2 regions of the Viridibacillus sp. FSL H8-0110 genome follow, and region 2 is predicted to be linked to the other one. Evidence: riboswitches for the same ligand, from Rfam matches in the RefSeq annotation. Region 2 holds a riboswitch; the other holds the start of a gene.
The links. A riboswitch is a leader RNA that binds a small molecule or an ion and turns the genes downstream of it on or off. The one in region 2 is predicted to bind cobalamin.
Positions count from the first base shown of each region.

Region 1: another riboswitch for cobalamin. It lies ahead of MHH98_RS11525 (Ig-like domain-containing protein); the one in region 2 lies ahead of MHH98_RS04435 (hypothetical protein).

Region 1 is NZ_JBBOPJ010000001.1:2,298,954-2,307,360, forward strand. It holds gene MHH98_RS11505 (ECF transporter S component) at 1-456, opposite strand, end outside; gene MHH98_RS11510 (ABC transporter ATP-binding protein) at 405-2,111, opposite strand; gene MHH98_RS11515 (energy-coupling factor transporter transmembrane component T) at 2,084-2,965, opposite strand; gene MHH98_RS11520 (DUF4430 domain-containing protein) at 2,991-3,917, opposite strand; gene MHH98_RS11525 (Ig-like domain-containing protein) at 3,992-5,563, opposite strand; cobalamin riboswitch at 5,752-5,944, opposite strand; gene MHH98_RS11530 (hypothetical protein) at 6,105-6,263, opposite strand; gene panF (sodium/pantothenate symporter) at 6,414-7,859, opposite strand; gene MHH98_RS11540 (YhdT family protein) at 7,859-8,125, opposite strand.
Region 2 is NZ_JBBOPJ010000001.1:874,781-883,187, forward strand. It holds gene cytX (putative hydroxymethylpyrimidine transporter CytX) at 1-1,076, shown strand, start outside; gene thiD (bifunctional hydroxymethylpyrimidine kinase/phosphomethylpyrimidine kinase) at 1,096-1,953, shown strand; gene MHH98_RS04425 (YjfB family protein) at 2,050-2,232, shown strand; gene MHH98_RS04430 (VOC family protein) at 2,405-2,827, shown strand; cobalamin riboswitch at 3,226-3,416, shown strand; gene MHH98_RS04435 (hypothetical protein) at 3,672-3,902, shown strand; cobalamin riboswitch at 4,039-4,228, shown strand; gene metE (5-methyltetrahydropteroyltriglutamate--homocysteine S-methyltransferase) at 4,434-6,722, shown strand; gene MHH98_RS04445 (hypothetical protein) at 7,115-7,426, shown strand; gene ytkD (RNA deprotection pyrophosphohydrolase) at 7,478-7,951, shown strand; gene MHH98_RS04455 (alpha/beta hydrolase family protein) at 7,929-8,407, shown strand, end outside.

The DNA.
Region 1 (8,407 bases), 1.4 Mb from region 2:
TAGACCAGCGATAAAACCAAGGATTCCCCATGTAAACATTTGAAATGGCGTCCAAGGACCTTGTCCGAAAAAGATGTTCGATGCTATGGCAGATGTCGCTCCTGTAAGAAAACCTGCTTCCGCTCCGAAAGCAAATCCGGTAATGGCTGTAATGGCCGTCACTGGCTTGAAAGCTGGAATCCAAATGAATGCTGCACGACCTGCAACGGAAATAGCCGACATAACAGCTATCGTTAAAATTTCTCGTGCTTGTGGTTTTCTTCTTTCAAATGAAACAAAGAATGGCACACATGCTAATAATACGATAATCATAGATATAAGATTGTATTTACGATCATTTAAGATAGTCACTCCAATAAGCATGACGATTGGAATAACTACAAAAATGATGATACTGGAGAAAATTAGACGTTTACGGGAGTAGTTGTCTGCTCGAGCTGTTGATTTTGCTTGCATAACGAAATCACGTCCTCACTTGTCACTGCAAAATCATATAAATGACGCGACATTCGATGCGCTGCAGTTGTATAAAAATTATTTCCACTGTAAAACAGTTTTGGTTCATCCTCAGAAACAATATTGCCATCAAAGAACATTGCACAACGGTCAGAATATTGCGCTGAAAACTCAATATCATGTGTAACCATTACAACGGCCACACGACGCTTTTTAAGCGCTTGTAGTACTTCGGCGAATATTTCCTTAGAATATGCATCAATGCCCTTTGTAGGTTCGTCTAGAAGGATTATTTTAGGGTTTAGTAACAAGACTTTTGCTAAAGCAACTTTTTGTTGTTCTCCCCCGCTCAAATCATATGGATGACTATCTAATAAATGTCCGATATTAAGTGTTGTGATAATTTCATTCAACTGTACATTGGCTGCCTCTTTTGAGATGCCTAAGACGTCTATTATACTATCGAATTCAAGTTGTACTTTCTTTTCAACGAGTAGTGTTAATGGGTCCTGTGGTAAAACAGCTAAATTATTTCGATACAATTCGCCATTTGAAAACTTTTTAATGGATTTACCATTGATGAAGACTTTTCCTCGATACGGTTTATATAAACCTGACATTACACCTAGTGCAGTTGTTTTCCCTGTACCGTTCCCCCCTAAAATACTAACAATCTCCCCAGCACGTACTTGCATGGAGAAACCTCTTAATACATCTTGAGCATTCTTTTCATAACGGAACCATGCTTCTTTAACTTCCAAGACAATGTCATCAGGTGGAATCTCTGAACTCAAATTACTTTCTAAAGCTCGTAATTCATTAGTAAAGTGCTTTGTTAGCCAATTTCGACCATCTCTTATGGTTAGTGGAACAATATCATTGATTTGCAATGCATTATTAATACGCACTGGTGTTGGTAAGCCTAGCATCATTGGATGAGAGGCATCGAATGCTTTTAATTGCTGTGCAACATCCTGCGGGGAATCATTACAAATAATGCGCCCTTTTTCCATGACCACAACGCGATCTGCTATTGGGAAAACCTCTTCTAAGCGATGTTCTACAAGAATAATTGTTAATCCAAGTTCTTTATTTAACTTTTGCAAAGTACCGATGAATTCCGTAGCCGCAATTGGATCAAGCTGAGATGTCGGTTCATCTAAAATCAATAATTTGGGTTGCATTGCCATAATCGCTGCAAGATTTAGCAGTTGCTTTTGGCCGCCTGATAATTCCATCGTACTTTTTCTAAACCACTGCTGAATACCGAAGAAATTCGCCATTTCAGCCACTCTACGTCGAATTGTCATCGTGTCTAATCCTAAATTTTCTAGACCGAAAGACAACTCATGCCACACTTTATCAGTGACAATTTGATTTTCTGGATTTTGCATAACAACACCTATTTCAGAAGCTGCCACGCGATCAGGTAAATCGGCCAATGCAATACCCGCATAAAGTATAGTCCCTGATTTATCTCCATGAGGAGCTATCTCTCTTTTTAAATGTTTTAATAACGTACTTTTACCGCAGCCAGATGTACCACAAAGAACAGCAAATTCACCTTCTTCAATTATTAAATTGATATCATCTAATACTCGCTCGTGTTTATCTGGATATTGGAAATTTACATGTTGTATTTCAATGAGCGCCATTTAATTGCCTCCCGAATTTCAATCACAATAGGTATTACTAGTAAACTAGCATAAGAAATATAAAGTCCTATGCTAATTGGAGTTAAAGCTAATTCAGTAAACGTTGGATAAAAATAATACGTCGTCATACCAAAGTAACTGCCAATAATATTCGTTAAAAGAAGTGTTAATATGATCCCGAGCAAAAAACCATCTCTTTTTTCAAAAACGAATAATGAAAATGTGGAACGGTTTTTCAAGCCATAACCACGTGCTTTCATCGAATCAGCCGTCTCAATTGCATTTTCAAGCGCCCAAGTTATAAGAATGGAGATAATGCGAATCCCGCTTTTTACTCTTTGCCATGGGTTGCCGGCTGAAATATCCATGCCTATTGTTTTTTGTGCATGTGAAATAATAGTAATTTGATGTTTAAAACGCGGGACAAGACGTAATGTTAATGAAATGACCAGCGCTAGTGCGGGAGATACCTTACCGAATAAATAAAGAAATTTATCGGATGTCATTACAACGTTATAACAACCAAACCAAAAAATGACTGAACAGATCATAATCGACATCGCAAATCCATAAACAATAGCCTCTAATGTTATAGCATTATAATCTATGTAAAATAGAATGATTTCCCCATCATGACTAATAAGTGGATTAATAATTGCAGCGATAAAAAACATCGGCACGAAAAATTTTAAGCCGCTAACAAATGATTTTCTATTCAGTAATAGACTTAATGTAATTGCTCCAATACATGTAATGAGTAAATAAACTGGATGCATATAGAACATGGAAAGTCCGATGACAGATGCAAAATATGCGAAAAGGACAATGGGGTGATACGTTTCAAATGCTTTCATGATGCATAGTACTCCTCTTTAATCATTATTTACCTATGTCGCGACCTAGATCAACAGTGTATTGGAATTGAATATTGTCTCCATTTTTCACAGTAACTGCGCTAACCCCATAACTAGGGAACTGACCGTTTACAGAATACATCCAGCCACTTAGATCACCTGCATCAAATTCATATAAATGATTCATGCCTTCAATATAGACCGACCCATATTGATTTTCACCCGCTCCTTCATACTCAAGATGAATACCATGTTCATTTGTCGCACGTCTTAAAATAGACCAAACCGTTTCATCTTCGTTTAAGATTTCATATTTAGTTGACTTTAAAATAACGCCGTTTTTTGGGACGTATTTTTCACTTTGTAATGCAGGTTTTAACATATCCCAATGTGTCAGCAATGTTGTAGCACTAATGGAGATGGTCACATATTCTTTTTTCTTTTCATCTTCTTTATTAGGCTTACTTGGCTTTTGAGCGACGTTATTATTTTCGGGTTTTTTATCTTTGTCTGGCTTTTGATCTTTTGACGGTGATTTATCCTTAGATGGAGCTGGACTTTTATCTGGCTTCTCTTTATTTGAACTAGTCGAAGTATCGTTACTAGGTGTTTTCGAAGTTGGTGTTGATTCAGTTTTAGATGTGCTAGTTGGTTGATCTTTTTTTGGCGTTACCTCTGCTTCATTTTTTTGTTCCTTTTGCTTTGTTTCTGTCTTTTTCTCTTCTTCTTTATTTGGCTTTTCAGCATCTATTGTTGAATCCTTTTCTATTTCTTCCTTTGTTGATTCTTCACCTTTATCTCCTTTAACGATTACCTTAGTCTCACTTGCTCCATAAACACTTTGTTCTTGCTCAGTTTGATTATTATATTCTTCAACTGATTGAATCTTACAGCCAGTGATAATGATCAATGAGAGAATCATCATTAGCCATAATGGTATTAATTTTTTCATATATCGCACCTCTTCTTATAGATGGGAATAGGGTGCTGGAGATAAACTCCAACACCCTTCCTATATATTTCAAGTTATTTCGTTTTAACCGTTACTTTTGTCACGTTACTTTTGTTACCAGCCTTGTCTTTGGCATAGACTGTTAATTTAGTATTAGCCTTTTGATTTTTAATTTTAACAGTAAATTGCCCCTTACTATTTACAGTACCTTTACCGATAGACGTTTTACCTTTTAGTACATACACTTTTGCACCTTTTTCAGCTGTACCAGTCACTTTATTAGTCGACTTTGTTACTTTTTTAACTGATGGTGCTTTAGGAGCCGTTTTATCAGCTACTTTTAATGTGAATGCTTTGCTCTTATTTTTAGATGCATCTGTAACATAAATTTTCAATGTTGAATTAGCTTTTTGCTTTTTGATTGTTAAAGAGTATGTGCCTTTTGTAGATGCAGTAGTTGATGCTAGTAGCTTAGAGCCGTTATAAATCGTAACTTTCGCTCCTGCTTCAGCTTTGCCTTTAACAATTGTTGTTTGATCACTAACTTTATTAGCTGTTGCTACTTCAGGTGCTGTAATGTCAAATTTAAGTGACTCTGCAGCATCAGACATATCATAAATACGGTTTTTGCCTTTTACAAAGCGGTCATATGCAGCAAGTGCACGTAATCCTTGATCTGAAGACATTAAGTTTGGAATTTTAAGTGATAAACCGCTTTTTAATCCACCTGTAGCACTATCTACAAAACTTACTAGGTTAGAAACAGCCCAGTTACCATTACCTTTGACGAAACGTGGATCCGTCTTTGGATTTGTTTGATTAGACGTTAAATTGATGATGAATTGAGATACCGTTTCAGGGCTGTCACCTTTTGCCCACTCTGAGTAGAAACCACCTTGTTCACCTAGTTCTTTACCTAAATAATCATTTGCTTTTTCAACTGCTGCTTTTACCTTGTCATCCTTTGTATAAGGTGCTAAAGCCGTAGCCGTCATTGATGTTGAATCTTTATCAGATCCATAATCTAGAGCCCACGCAAATGATCCATCTTCAAATTGATCTTTTACTAAATCATTTACTAATTTAGTTCTTGTAATCTCTGCATATTTCGATTCCGTTGATAAATCATAATTTTTCGTATCAATAGCATTTAAGAAATGAAATTTATTCCCATTAGTTAATTTTTCTGCTTTTTCTGTAGCTAAATATGTATCATACATAGACTTAACTAAATCATATCCCCCAATATTACGTGGATCTTTGTTGATTGCTGTTAGTGCAATAATGACTTTTGAATATTTACCAACGTCTTCAGAGATTTTGCCATCTTTACTTTTAACCTCTTTGACTAGATTATTGTAATAAGTTTCATAGTATTTAGATGGAACTGGTACGCTAGCACGAGCGAAATCAGTTACGTAGTCTTCATCACCAAATGATGGATTCGGCACTTGTTGTAGTAAAAATGCCGCTGTTGAATTTAGAACGTTTTTATAACTGACATCTTTCGCTGGTACTTGAACTGTCGCTGACGTATTTTCTGCAGCGTTTACTGTCGACAATTGTCCTGGTAGTTGTGAAAACGCTAATAAACTTGCCATACCGATTGGTGCTGCCCATTTTCTTACCCATTTACTTTTGTACATGTTGAAATCCCCCATATCTTTTTGTGAATTATTAGTAGTTTTCACTTCAAAAGGATACAAAAAAATGTAAAAGGGCAAAAAAATATCCCTTTACACAATGCAAAGAGATTTTGGACGGCGAAATGCCAGAAAAATGTACAGTTATATACAAAAAGGCCTTCGATGCTCCAAATCTCCCCCTCGAAGATTGAAACTACATTATAAAAGCAGGTCTCCTGGCTTGTGTATCTATTTACTCTTGTTCCTTCCCAGCGCATTATACATGCACCAGTGGTTTGCAACAATTTCATCCACACTTACAGTAGCGGGGCTGCATCGGATTTACACCGATTTCCCTTTTAGCTTATGATCAACATAAGCACTCTTATAAGAACTATTTAATTGTCTATTAATCTAAAGTATTTCATAAAAGTTTTAGAATGTAAATTAATATTTTTTATTGTATTAAAATTCAGACTTTTTCGTATTAAAACAATAAAAACATAATAAAACCCTACCTGTTTTTAGCAAAGGGTAGGGTTTTTATAAAATTACTATGGCATCAGACTTCGTAATCATCGCTTCCCTTCGTATGTTGATTGAATGCGTTTAACTGCTCTACTGTTAAGTTTCTCACGTAAAGATAAAAATTCATCGACTCCATACCATAATTTTCACAAGCTAGACAATACGTTTCATAACCTTCTCTATACATTTCCATGTGGATACCCTCCTGTTATATAACAAATTAATTATTTTTTATTACTATATAACAGCCAGAGTTATCTGTCAATTGATTCATCAAAAAATATTTACCGTTTTTTCAACATAAAAACACCAAACTTTTTAATTGAAAGTTTGGTGTTTTATATTAAATAATCGATGTCCCAGTCTTAACTTTGTCCTTCGTAACAAGACTTACTACAACAAATGCTACTAAAGATAAGATAATCGGCAACGTAACCGTATGCATACCTAATACACTTGGCATTATTTGATCAATGTAGATATAAGATGAAATCCCGATAATCATCGATGCAATTGCACCGTATTTGTTTCCTGTTTTCCAGTAGAGACCAAATACAACCGGCCATAAGAATACAGATTCCAATCCACCGAAAGCAAATAAGTTCAGCCAAATAAGTAAATCTGGTGGACGTAGAGCTACTAGTACCACTGCTATCCCAATAACTGTAGTCACATAGAAACTTGCTTTTTTAATCTGTGCATCTGATGCAGTTGGTTTTATATAGTTTAAGTAAATATCCTTTACCACAGTTGAACTTACTAAAATAAGTAAAGCATTGACGGTAGACATAATGGCCGCCATTGGAGCAGCTAGAACAATTCCTGCTAAATAAGGGGGTAATACTTTTAGCGTTAGTAAAGGCATCACTTTATCGCCTATTTCTACGCCTGGTAATACTGGACGTGCTAGTACACCGATTAAATGCATGCCAAACATAACTGTAGCAAGTGCAATTGTGCCAATGATAATGGCTGTATGCATGCCTTTTGAGTTTTTATATGACATGGCACGAACGGCAATTTGAGGTAAGCCAATAACACCTATCCCAATTAAAATCCAAAATGTCGAAACATATAATGGCGTTAAACTACGATCTGCCCCATAAGGAGATACAAGGTTTGGATTTTCAGCTACTAAATCACTCATGATATTCGATATTCCACCACCAGCAATAACCGTAGCGACAAGTAAAATAACTGTCCCAATGACCATTACAGAACCTTGTACTGCATCTGTTAATGCTACTGCACGGAAACCGCCAATAATCACATAAATTAATACAGCACCTGCAAAGATAAACAATGCAGTAGAATAGTTTAAGCCTGTTAATGACTCAATTAATCGCGCTCCACCAATCCACTGAGCTGCCATAGAAGCAAATAAAAATAAAATAATACTGATTGCAGATACAATGACAACTATTTTGCTTTGATATCGTTCTCGTAAAAAATCAATTAGTGTTATTGCTTGATATTTACGTGCAATAATTGCAAATTTTTTACCGAGAATCATTAGAACGAAGTAACCTGCTGGTAACTGTGCCATGGCCAAAAGTACCCAACCGAGGCCTGTATTATAGGCAACACCTGGTCCACCAATAAAACTACCAGCACTTCCGTAAGTGGCCATCATTGTCATCGCAAGTAAGAAGCCACCCATTTCACGTCCGCCAAGGAAATATTCTTGCAAGAACGAATTTGATTGCATGACTTGGCGATTCGCCCATATCCCAATTCCAAAAATAACTACTAGAAAAACAACTAATGGAATAATCACTTGCCAATGTATCATTTGTGTTCACCCTCCTCATCGTCAAATGGCACATCTTTGAAGAGGAATTTAATGACGAAAATTATAAGGATGACCATGAAAATAGTACCTGCAATACAGCTATAGAAAAACCACGCTGGAAAACCAAGTACATATGTATAAGAAGACGGATCTCCTGATCCCATCCCATAAGCAAAGCCAAACCAAATACTAAAATTGATGATTACAAGAATCACCCCAATGATGGCTTCACGATGCGCAATCTTAAATCGCTTATCATTCATATAACAATCTCCTTTGTGAAGAATCACAACATATTAAAAATAAGTTGCTTTTATAATAATACGTTCTCATTTAAAAAATTGAAAGTATAGAGTTTAGATTACATAATATTATTATGTAAACTAAAGAAATAAGTATTATTTTTGTATAAAAACATTAAATTATAATAAATGGTAATTAATGCTATGATGGTTTATTTCCGAAGTAGCTAAGAGGAACCCTATTTACTCATTTAGGTTGAGGGGTAAAAGAAGGAATACCTTTAAAAACAACAAACTGGCAAC
Region 2 (8,407 bases):
TCGGGGCAACTATATTATTTTTATCCGCGTGGATTAGTGCGAATAGTCGTGTAACAGCTTTACAAGCAACGCGTATTTCCTTTGGTACATATGGCTCTTATGGTTTAACAATTTTGAATATGCTACAACTTGTTGGCTGGGCTTCGGTAATGATTGCAACAGGTTCAATTGCATTAAATGGTATTTCTAAAGAGTTATTTGCATTTGATTTTCAAGCACTGTGGAGTATTTTAATCGGTACTATTCTTGTGATGTGGGTATTATTTGGTTTGAAGAAAATTTCAAGGCTGAATATTGTTGCAGTGACGATATTATTTGGTTTTACGATTATTTTAACTTCCGTTATTTTTGGTGGAGGAGGAGTTGGGACAGTACCCGATGCAACGATGAAATTCAGTACAGCTGTAGAGTTGAGTGCAGTTATGTCTCTTTCATGGTTACCTTTGATTGGAGACTATACACGCCATGTGAAACATCAGAAAATGGGTACAATAATGAGCGTACTAGGTTACAGTCTAGGAAGTACATTTATGTTTATCATCGGACTTGGTGGTAGTCTTTACGTTGGTTCATCTGATATTAGTGAGATTTTGATGGCGAGCGGTCTAGGTGTAGTCGCACTATTGATTGTGTTATTATCTACTGTCTTAACAACATTTTTAGATTCGTATTCTGCAGGTATTAATTTTAAAAATTTTGTTCCAAGAGCCAATGAGCGTTATGTTTCGGTTCTATTCACGGTTCTAGCAGTGGTAATTGCAATTGCCTCAAGTGTATCTGCATATGAGGACTTTTTGTATTTCATAGGTTCTGTCTTTGCACCGCTATATGGTATTTTGTTTGCTGATTATTATTTATTAAAGCGTCGACATATTGATCCACAAAAGAAATGGTCTTGGCAAAGTTCACTTCTTTGGTTAGCGGGTGTAGTAGTTTACCATGCTTCACTAAAGTATCCAATTCTTCTAGGACACACACTTTGGGTATTAGTTGGAATCTTTGCCATAAGAATAATCATGATGACAATTACAGAGAGAGTTAAAGGTACTAGTAAAGCACAATTAATAGAAAGATAAATGAAGGGATAGAATCAATATGACAGTTTCCAGAGCATTAACAATCGCAGGATCAGCAGCGCGCGGTGGAGCAGGGATTCAAGCAGATATCAAAACTTTTCAGGAGCTAGATGTGTTTGGTACATCAGCTATTACGGCTATTGTGGCAAAAAATCCTCACACAGGACAAGGGATTTTCCCGCAATCAGTTGAAGCGATTGAGGCACAAATTCACACGATTTTAGAAGATATCGGTGCAGATGCAATTAAAACAGGAATGCTTTTCACACATGAAATAATAATAAATGTGGTTAAGTGGATTCAACGATCCGGTGTGAAAAAAATTGTTGTAGACCCTGTAATGATTGGGAAAATCGGTTCCGCATTATTAAAAGAAGATGCTATGGAAGCGATGCGTACGCAACTAATTCCTCTAGCAACGATCATCACACCGAATATGCCAGAAGCTTCTTATTTACTAGACGGCATGGAGTTAAATTCTTTAGAAGATTTAAAAGTAGCGGCAAAGAAATTACACGAATTAGGACCACGATATGTACTTGTAAAAGGCGGGCGATTAGAAGGCCCTGCAATTGATGTATTATATGATGGTGAACAATTCTATTTGTTGGAGGCGCCACGATTCGATACAATCCATACAAATGGTGCGGGCTGTACATACTCCGCAGCAATCACAGCGGGTTTAGCAAAAGGTCAAGCTGTACCAGAAGCTGTTATTGAGGCGAAAAAATTCATCTCAGCAGGCATCCGCCATTCATTTGGTTTTAAACAAGGTGTAGGTCCTACTTATCATGCGGCTTATGGCAAATATGGTGAAACGGACTGCACGGTTACAATTGAAAGTTCAGAGCTTTCTACGAATTACGATGAAAGATAGTTCCCTTGGATATGTAAATATTACAATGGATTTTTTGCATGCATTTAATAATATCTTGGAATTTCCGATACTATTAAAGATAAGGGAGTGATACTAATGGATATTAACTCTATGATGTCAATGGATCTTGCACAGCTTCAACAAACCGTACAAATGAGCGTTTTGCAAAATTCGATGAATATGCAAGCGACAGCAGCTGTACAGCTATTAGAAGCAATGCCAGAGCCTGCTCAAGCGGCGCACCCTTATAAAGGGGCAACTATTGACGTCCAAGTCTGATTTGCTTAAGCCGCGTACTTCAACTTTGTGGTACGTGGTTTTTTTTATTGGGTTGAAAAAATTCTAATTACGAGTTATATAACTGAAAAATTTGACTACTATATGTTGGAAATATAAAATTAGAATGTAATTATGTTTGAAACAATATGAAGTGAAAAGAGGAGTGTGCTAAATGGCTATTAATGTGTATCTTAATTTTAATGGAAATTGTCGCGAAGCAGCGGAGTTTTATGCAGAGGTTTTTAACACAGAGAAACCAGAAATTATGACTTTTGGTGATTCGCCACAAAATCCTGAATATACTTTACCAGAGGAAGCAAAAGATTTAGTCATGCATACTCGACTAAACATACTTGGAAGTAATGTTATGTTTTCGGATGTTTTCCCTGGTTCTCCTTTTATATTAGGGAATAATGTTAGCTTAGCCGCTGTTAGTGACAATGAAGAAGAACTTAAATCTGCTTTTGAAGCACTAAAAGTTGGCGGTAAAGTTGGTATGGAGCTACAAGAAACATTTTGGAGCAAATGCTATGGAAGTTTAAAGGATAAGTTTGGTATCGAATGGCAATTTAGCCATGAGGGTGAAGAAGCTTAATATATTGGTATTAGATAAAACTTTTTGCAGTACTGTCCAGGCCTTAATAAGATGAATAAAAGAACATTGTATAAACAACAGCAACTGTTTGAATTTTAGAACAGTTGCTTGCTCTTTATAAAATATATTTTGGCACATTAATATGGTTTATCTAAATAATATCAAATTTTTTTGAAATAGTAGTTGAAAATAGAACCCCTCCATTTTAAACACCCCATTGAATAAATCATTTATATCTATAATAAGAAGCATACACTTTGCTATTAGTATACAGAAATACTAATATTCTATCGAAAATTCAATCAATAATTTATATTCAACATAAATCCTTTTTTAAATTACATGTAAATAATATTATGAATATTTGTATTACATTATGGTAAGATGGTGATACAACTGAATAATGTGTAGAATTGGGTGCACTATTTTCAATAGATAGCTGCTTAAAAGGGAAATCGGTTAGAATCCGATGCTGTCCCGCAACTGTATGTAGGAGCAAACTTTTAGATCCACTGTTAGAACTGTAATGGGAAGGGAAAAGTGAGCGATGATGACAAGCCAGGAGACCTGCCTAGTTTAGTACACACCAAAAACCTACGTGGATAGGAGGTGTTATGTGATAATGAATAGAAACCCTATTTATATGATCACTGTACGACAGCGTATTAGAGAAAGCGTTTGGACTAATGAGGATTTAGAAGCGATTAAAACTTCTGTTTCTCTGTTTAGAAACGTTTATTCTAGTATGTATTGTCGAAACAGGGAACATATTAATTAATCATAAAAACATCTTTTATTAATTGATAAAAGATGTTTTTTTATTGAACAGATAAGGGGAATATGAATGAATATTGAAGAGTTTAAATTACAGTTAAAATCGAGGGTGATGCTCTCACAAGTAACAGATACAGTTTGTACTTTATTACAGGCGAAGAACGTGATTGAAAGCTCCATTGAAAATTGTGAAATTGAAAATATTGAAGAAGAATTAGGAAAGCTAGAAAAGGCTTATACAAGTGTATATAACGAACTTGTATATTACCCACATGATTTGATTGAAGCTAGTATTGATTAAAAGATGAAAGTGTAACTAATAATTATACTAAAAAAACTGTATTTAACGGTTTGGTAATCATATAAAATATAATTATTTTTATATTTAGAATATACTGAACAATTTATGGTTTGTGTGTTATAGTAAGTGAACAATTGAATATCGTGTAGGCTAAGGTGCGCTATCTTAAATAGATAGTCGCTTAAAAGGGAAATCGGTTAGAATCCGATGCTGTCCCGCAACTGTATGTTGGAGCAAACTTTAAAATCCACTGTTAGATTTGTGATGGGAAGGAAAAGTAAGCGATGATGACAAGCCAGGAGACCTGCCTTAGTTTAGTACACACCAAAAAACCTACGCGGATAGGAGGTGTTAGAGAGATTTTTTCAAGGATTATTATATCCTAGTACGATAAGCGAATTTGAAAGGGAATAGTGTGTCATTTTTTATTATTCCTGATTTTTTTCGATATTTACTATATTAAAAATCATCAACCACCTTTTAATGTTTTTCATTAATTGGTGGTTTTTTATTGAATTGGAGGATTGAAAGATGAAAAGTACAGTTATTGGATATCCATATATCGGGCCTAATCGTGAATGGAAAAAAACTATCGAAGCTTTTTGGTCAAAAGAAATAAGTGAACAACAATTCGAAGCTCAGATGAAAGAGTATAGATTAGCAAATATTCAAGTTCAGCTAGATGCAAAGATTGACTTAGTAACCGTAGGTGATTTTACATACTACGATCGTATGTTAGATTTAGCAGCAATGTTTGGAATTATTCCTGCACGTTATAAATGGAATTCAGATTTAGTATCTCTAGAAACTTACTACGCTATGGCACGTGGAAATCAATCTGCTTCTGCAAGTGAAATGACAAAGTGGTTTAATACGAACTATCACTATATTGTACCTGAGTATGAAGGACAAACTTTAAAATTATTGAACAATAAACCATTACGCTATTATTTAGAAGCGAAGGAAAACTTTAATACAGAGCTAAAGCCTACAATTATAGGCCCAGGGACATTTTATTTTTTAACAAAAGAAGTTGCAACGCTGAATAAGCCGTCATATTTACTTCAGTTAATCAAAGTCTATAGTCAACTATTGAGTGAACTTTCTGCAGCAGGTGCAAAATGGATTCAAATAGAAGAACCGATTCTATCAACTTCTTTATCTAAGGATGATATGGAACTAATCTCAGAAATATATGAACAACTAAACACTGTAAATTACTCTAGTAAATTGCTGCTGCAAACATATTTCGAGTCAGTAGAATGGTATGAAGAATTGATTAAATTACCTGTAGAAGGCATCGGGCTAGACTTTGTACATGGTCTAGAAGAGAATATTTCTAATATCAAAAAAATTGGATTTCCAAAAGATAAGGTTCTAGCAGCGGGAATTATTAATGGTCGTGACATTTGGATTACTCCTTTACAACAATCATCTGAAATGCTAATTGAATTAGAAAGTTTAGTTTCCCCTAATCATCTGTGGATTCAGCCATCATGTAGCCTAATGCATGTGCCAGTAAGTCTAACAGCAGAAACGAAATTATCAAAAGAGTTATATGAAAACTTAGCATTTGCTAATGAAAAGTTACAAGAGTTGGCTATTTTGAAAAACGCTTTGACAAATAATCGTGATGCGGATCAAGAGGCCTTCGAACAAAACAGATTAACTAGAGAATTGCTAAATAGCAGCTCAGTACGTCAACAAGGAGAAGTCCAGAAGAATATTAAAAGGTTGAGTGAAATTCAAATAACTCGTCAATCATCATATGCTATTCGAAAAGATCGTCAGCAAAAGATTTTACAATTACCAGACTTTCCGACAACAACAATTGGTAGCTTTCCGCAAACAGCTGAAGTGAAGCGCAATCGTTCACAGTTGAAAAAAGGACTAATTGATAAGGAACAACATGATGATTTCATAAAAAAAGAAATAAATAAATGGATTACGTACCAAGAAGAACTAGAACTTGATGTTTTAGTTCATGGTGAATTTGAAAGAACAGATATGGTTGAATACTTTGGAGAAAAGCTTGTTGGATTTGCATTTACAGAAAAAGCATGGGTCGTTTCATATGGATCACGTTGCGTTAAACCACCAATTATTTATGGAGATGTTAAGTGGGAAAAACCAATGACGCTCGATGAAACAGTGTACGCACAATCGTTAACAACTAAACCTGTTAAAGGTATGTTGACAGGGCCAATTACGATTTTAAATTGGTCATTTGTTCGTGATGATGTTCCACGTAGTATTGTAGCTCAACAAATTGCCTTGGCACTACGTCAGGAAATTGAAGCATTAGAGACTGCTGGTATTCGTATTATTCAAGTCGACGAACCTGCACTTAGAGAGGGTTTACCATTAAAGTCCTCAAAACATGATGCTTATTTGGACTGGTCAGTGGATGCCTTTAAATTAGCTACATCAGGAGTTGAAGATGAGACGCAAATTCATACGCATATGTGCTATTGTGAATTTAATGATTTTATTGAACCAATCCATGCGCTTGATGCGGATGTTATTTCAATTGAAACATCGAAAAGTCACGGTGAAATTATTGGGGCTTTCAAAAATGCAACATATACAAATAGTATTGGTTTAGGTGTGTACGATATTCATAGTCCAAGAATTCCTGAAATAGATGAAATGGTTGCTGTAGTAGATGACAGTCTTGAAGTTATCTCACCAGAACAGTGCTGGATTAATCCGGATTGTGGTTTAAAAACACGAAAAACCGATGAAACTTTAGCAGCGCTTGAGATAATGGTAAAAACCGCTCAATTGTTAAGAAAACGAAGTGTACAACGTGTAAACTAAAAAAGTATCATACAAGCCTATAATCCAATTAAAATTGAATTTTGTTATAACATTGATTATTAAAAAATAAAATTGATATAAGTTACTTTAGAAAGAAAATCAAAATTTTGAATCCGCCTTTACTTAAAGATTAGTAGAGGTGGATTTTTAGGTGCTATTCATATTATTTTATCAGTGAAGAGCGTTAAGGATATTCGATGAAACAAAGTTAACCGAGGTGCTATTGATAAAAGGGTAGAAGTTACCAAGGTCATTTAAAAGGTTATTGAATGAATAAATTTAAGTGAAAAGGTATCTTCTATTATCAACAAGTGAATATTGCTATGTTTACTGGGGCTCAAAGTATAATTGATTTAGATTAGGTTATCCTATATAAAAAAAAGGATGATATGATGAATAAACCCATTACACTTTACGTTTCGATTGCAAATCAGCGTTACTATACTTCTCCTGACGAATCACCATGGGAATTTAAACTTCAGATTGAACCACAGTATATAAAAGTTTTTGACCAACTATTTAATCAAGCGGAATATTTTGATGGGAAGAGTATATGGAGAGCTCAATTACCTTACATTCCATACCATTTAGATCAGGAAAACGATGAAGTTGATCTACGTTTAAAGAAACTATATGCACTTGTTCATGAATTTGGTGATACTGAAACGAAGCAATTAATTGAGCAAATGCCGTATTATAGTTGATTGAAAAACATACCTTCGTTACACTTAGAGCAATAGGGAGTGATCGAAGGTATGTTTACATTTACAGATTTAAACGGCAATGGTGTTGAATTATCTTTTAAAAAAAATGCTTTTAAAATAGCGCCTAAGCATGTATTAGTCTTGGCTAAATATCATAAACAGTGGTTATTAACGGATCATCCAAACCGTGGCCTTGAATTTCCAGGTGGCAAAGTAGAAGGAGACGAAACGTTAGAACAAGCTGCTGAAAGGGAAGTATATGAAGAAACAGGTGCTATCATTCATGAAATAGAATGGTTAGCAACATACTATGTTCATGATGATCGTCCATTTAGTAAAGCAGTATATGTGGCAAATGTATTGAAAATCGATGACATTCAGCAAAAATTTGAAACGAATGGAGCTGTACTGCTATCGGATGAAGAGTTACATAATTGTGATCGACTAAGCTTCTACATGAAAGATGCAGGGATGAAAAAAATGTTGGAGAAGGTGAGTGAACGTGAAGATAAATGGCTTCGTTGAAAGTAGTCGTAGTTATCCGTCTCCAAATCCACAAGTTCGTCTAACTGAAATTACATATTGGTCTGAAGGTTTGCGAGTGAAAGGATTACTTGCAGAGCCCGTAGCAAAGGGTATTTATGAAGGACTACTTTATCTAAGGGGCGGTATGCAGGGTATTGGAATGGTGCGACCTGCTCGTATTGCGCAATTTGCATCGCAAGGATTAGTTGTTTTTGCGCCGTATTACCGAGGAAATCGTGGGGGAGAAGGGCGAGATGAATTTGGTGGAAATGACCGTTATGATGCAGTGAATGGTGTCGATGTATTAAAACAATTTTGTCGTTCACATCGTATTCATATTTTCGCATTTTCTAGAGGTGGTTTGATGGCGCTTTGGACTGGAATTTTGCGAAATGATATTACCTCGATTGTGACTTGGGCAGGCGTTTCTAATCCTAAATTTACTTATGAAGAACG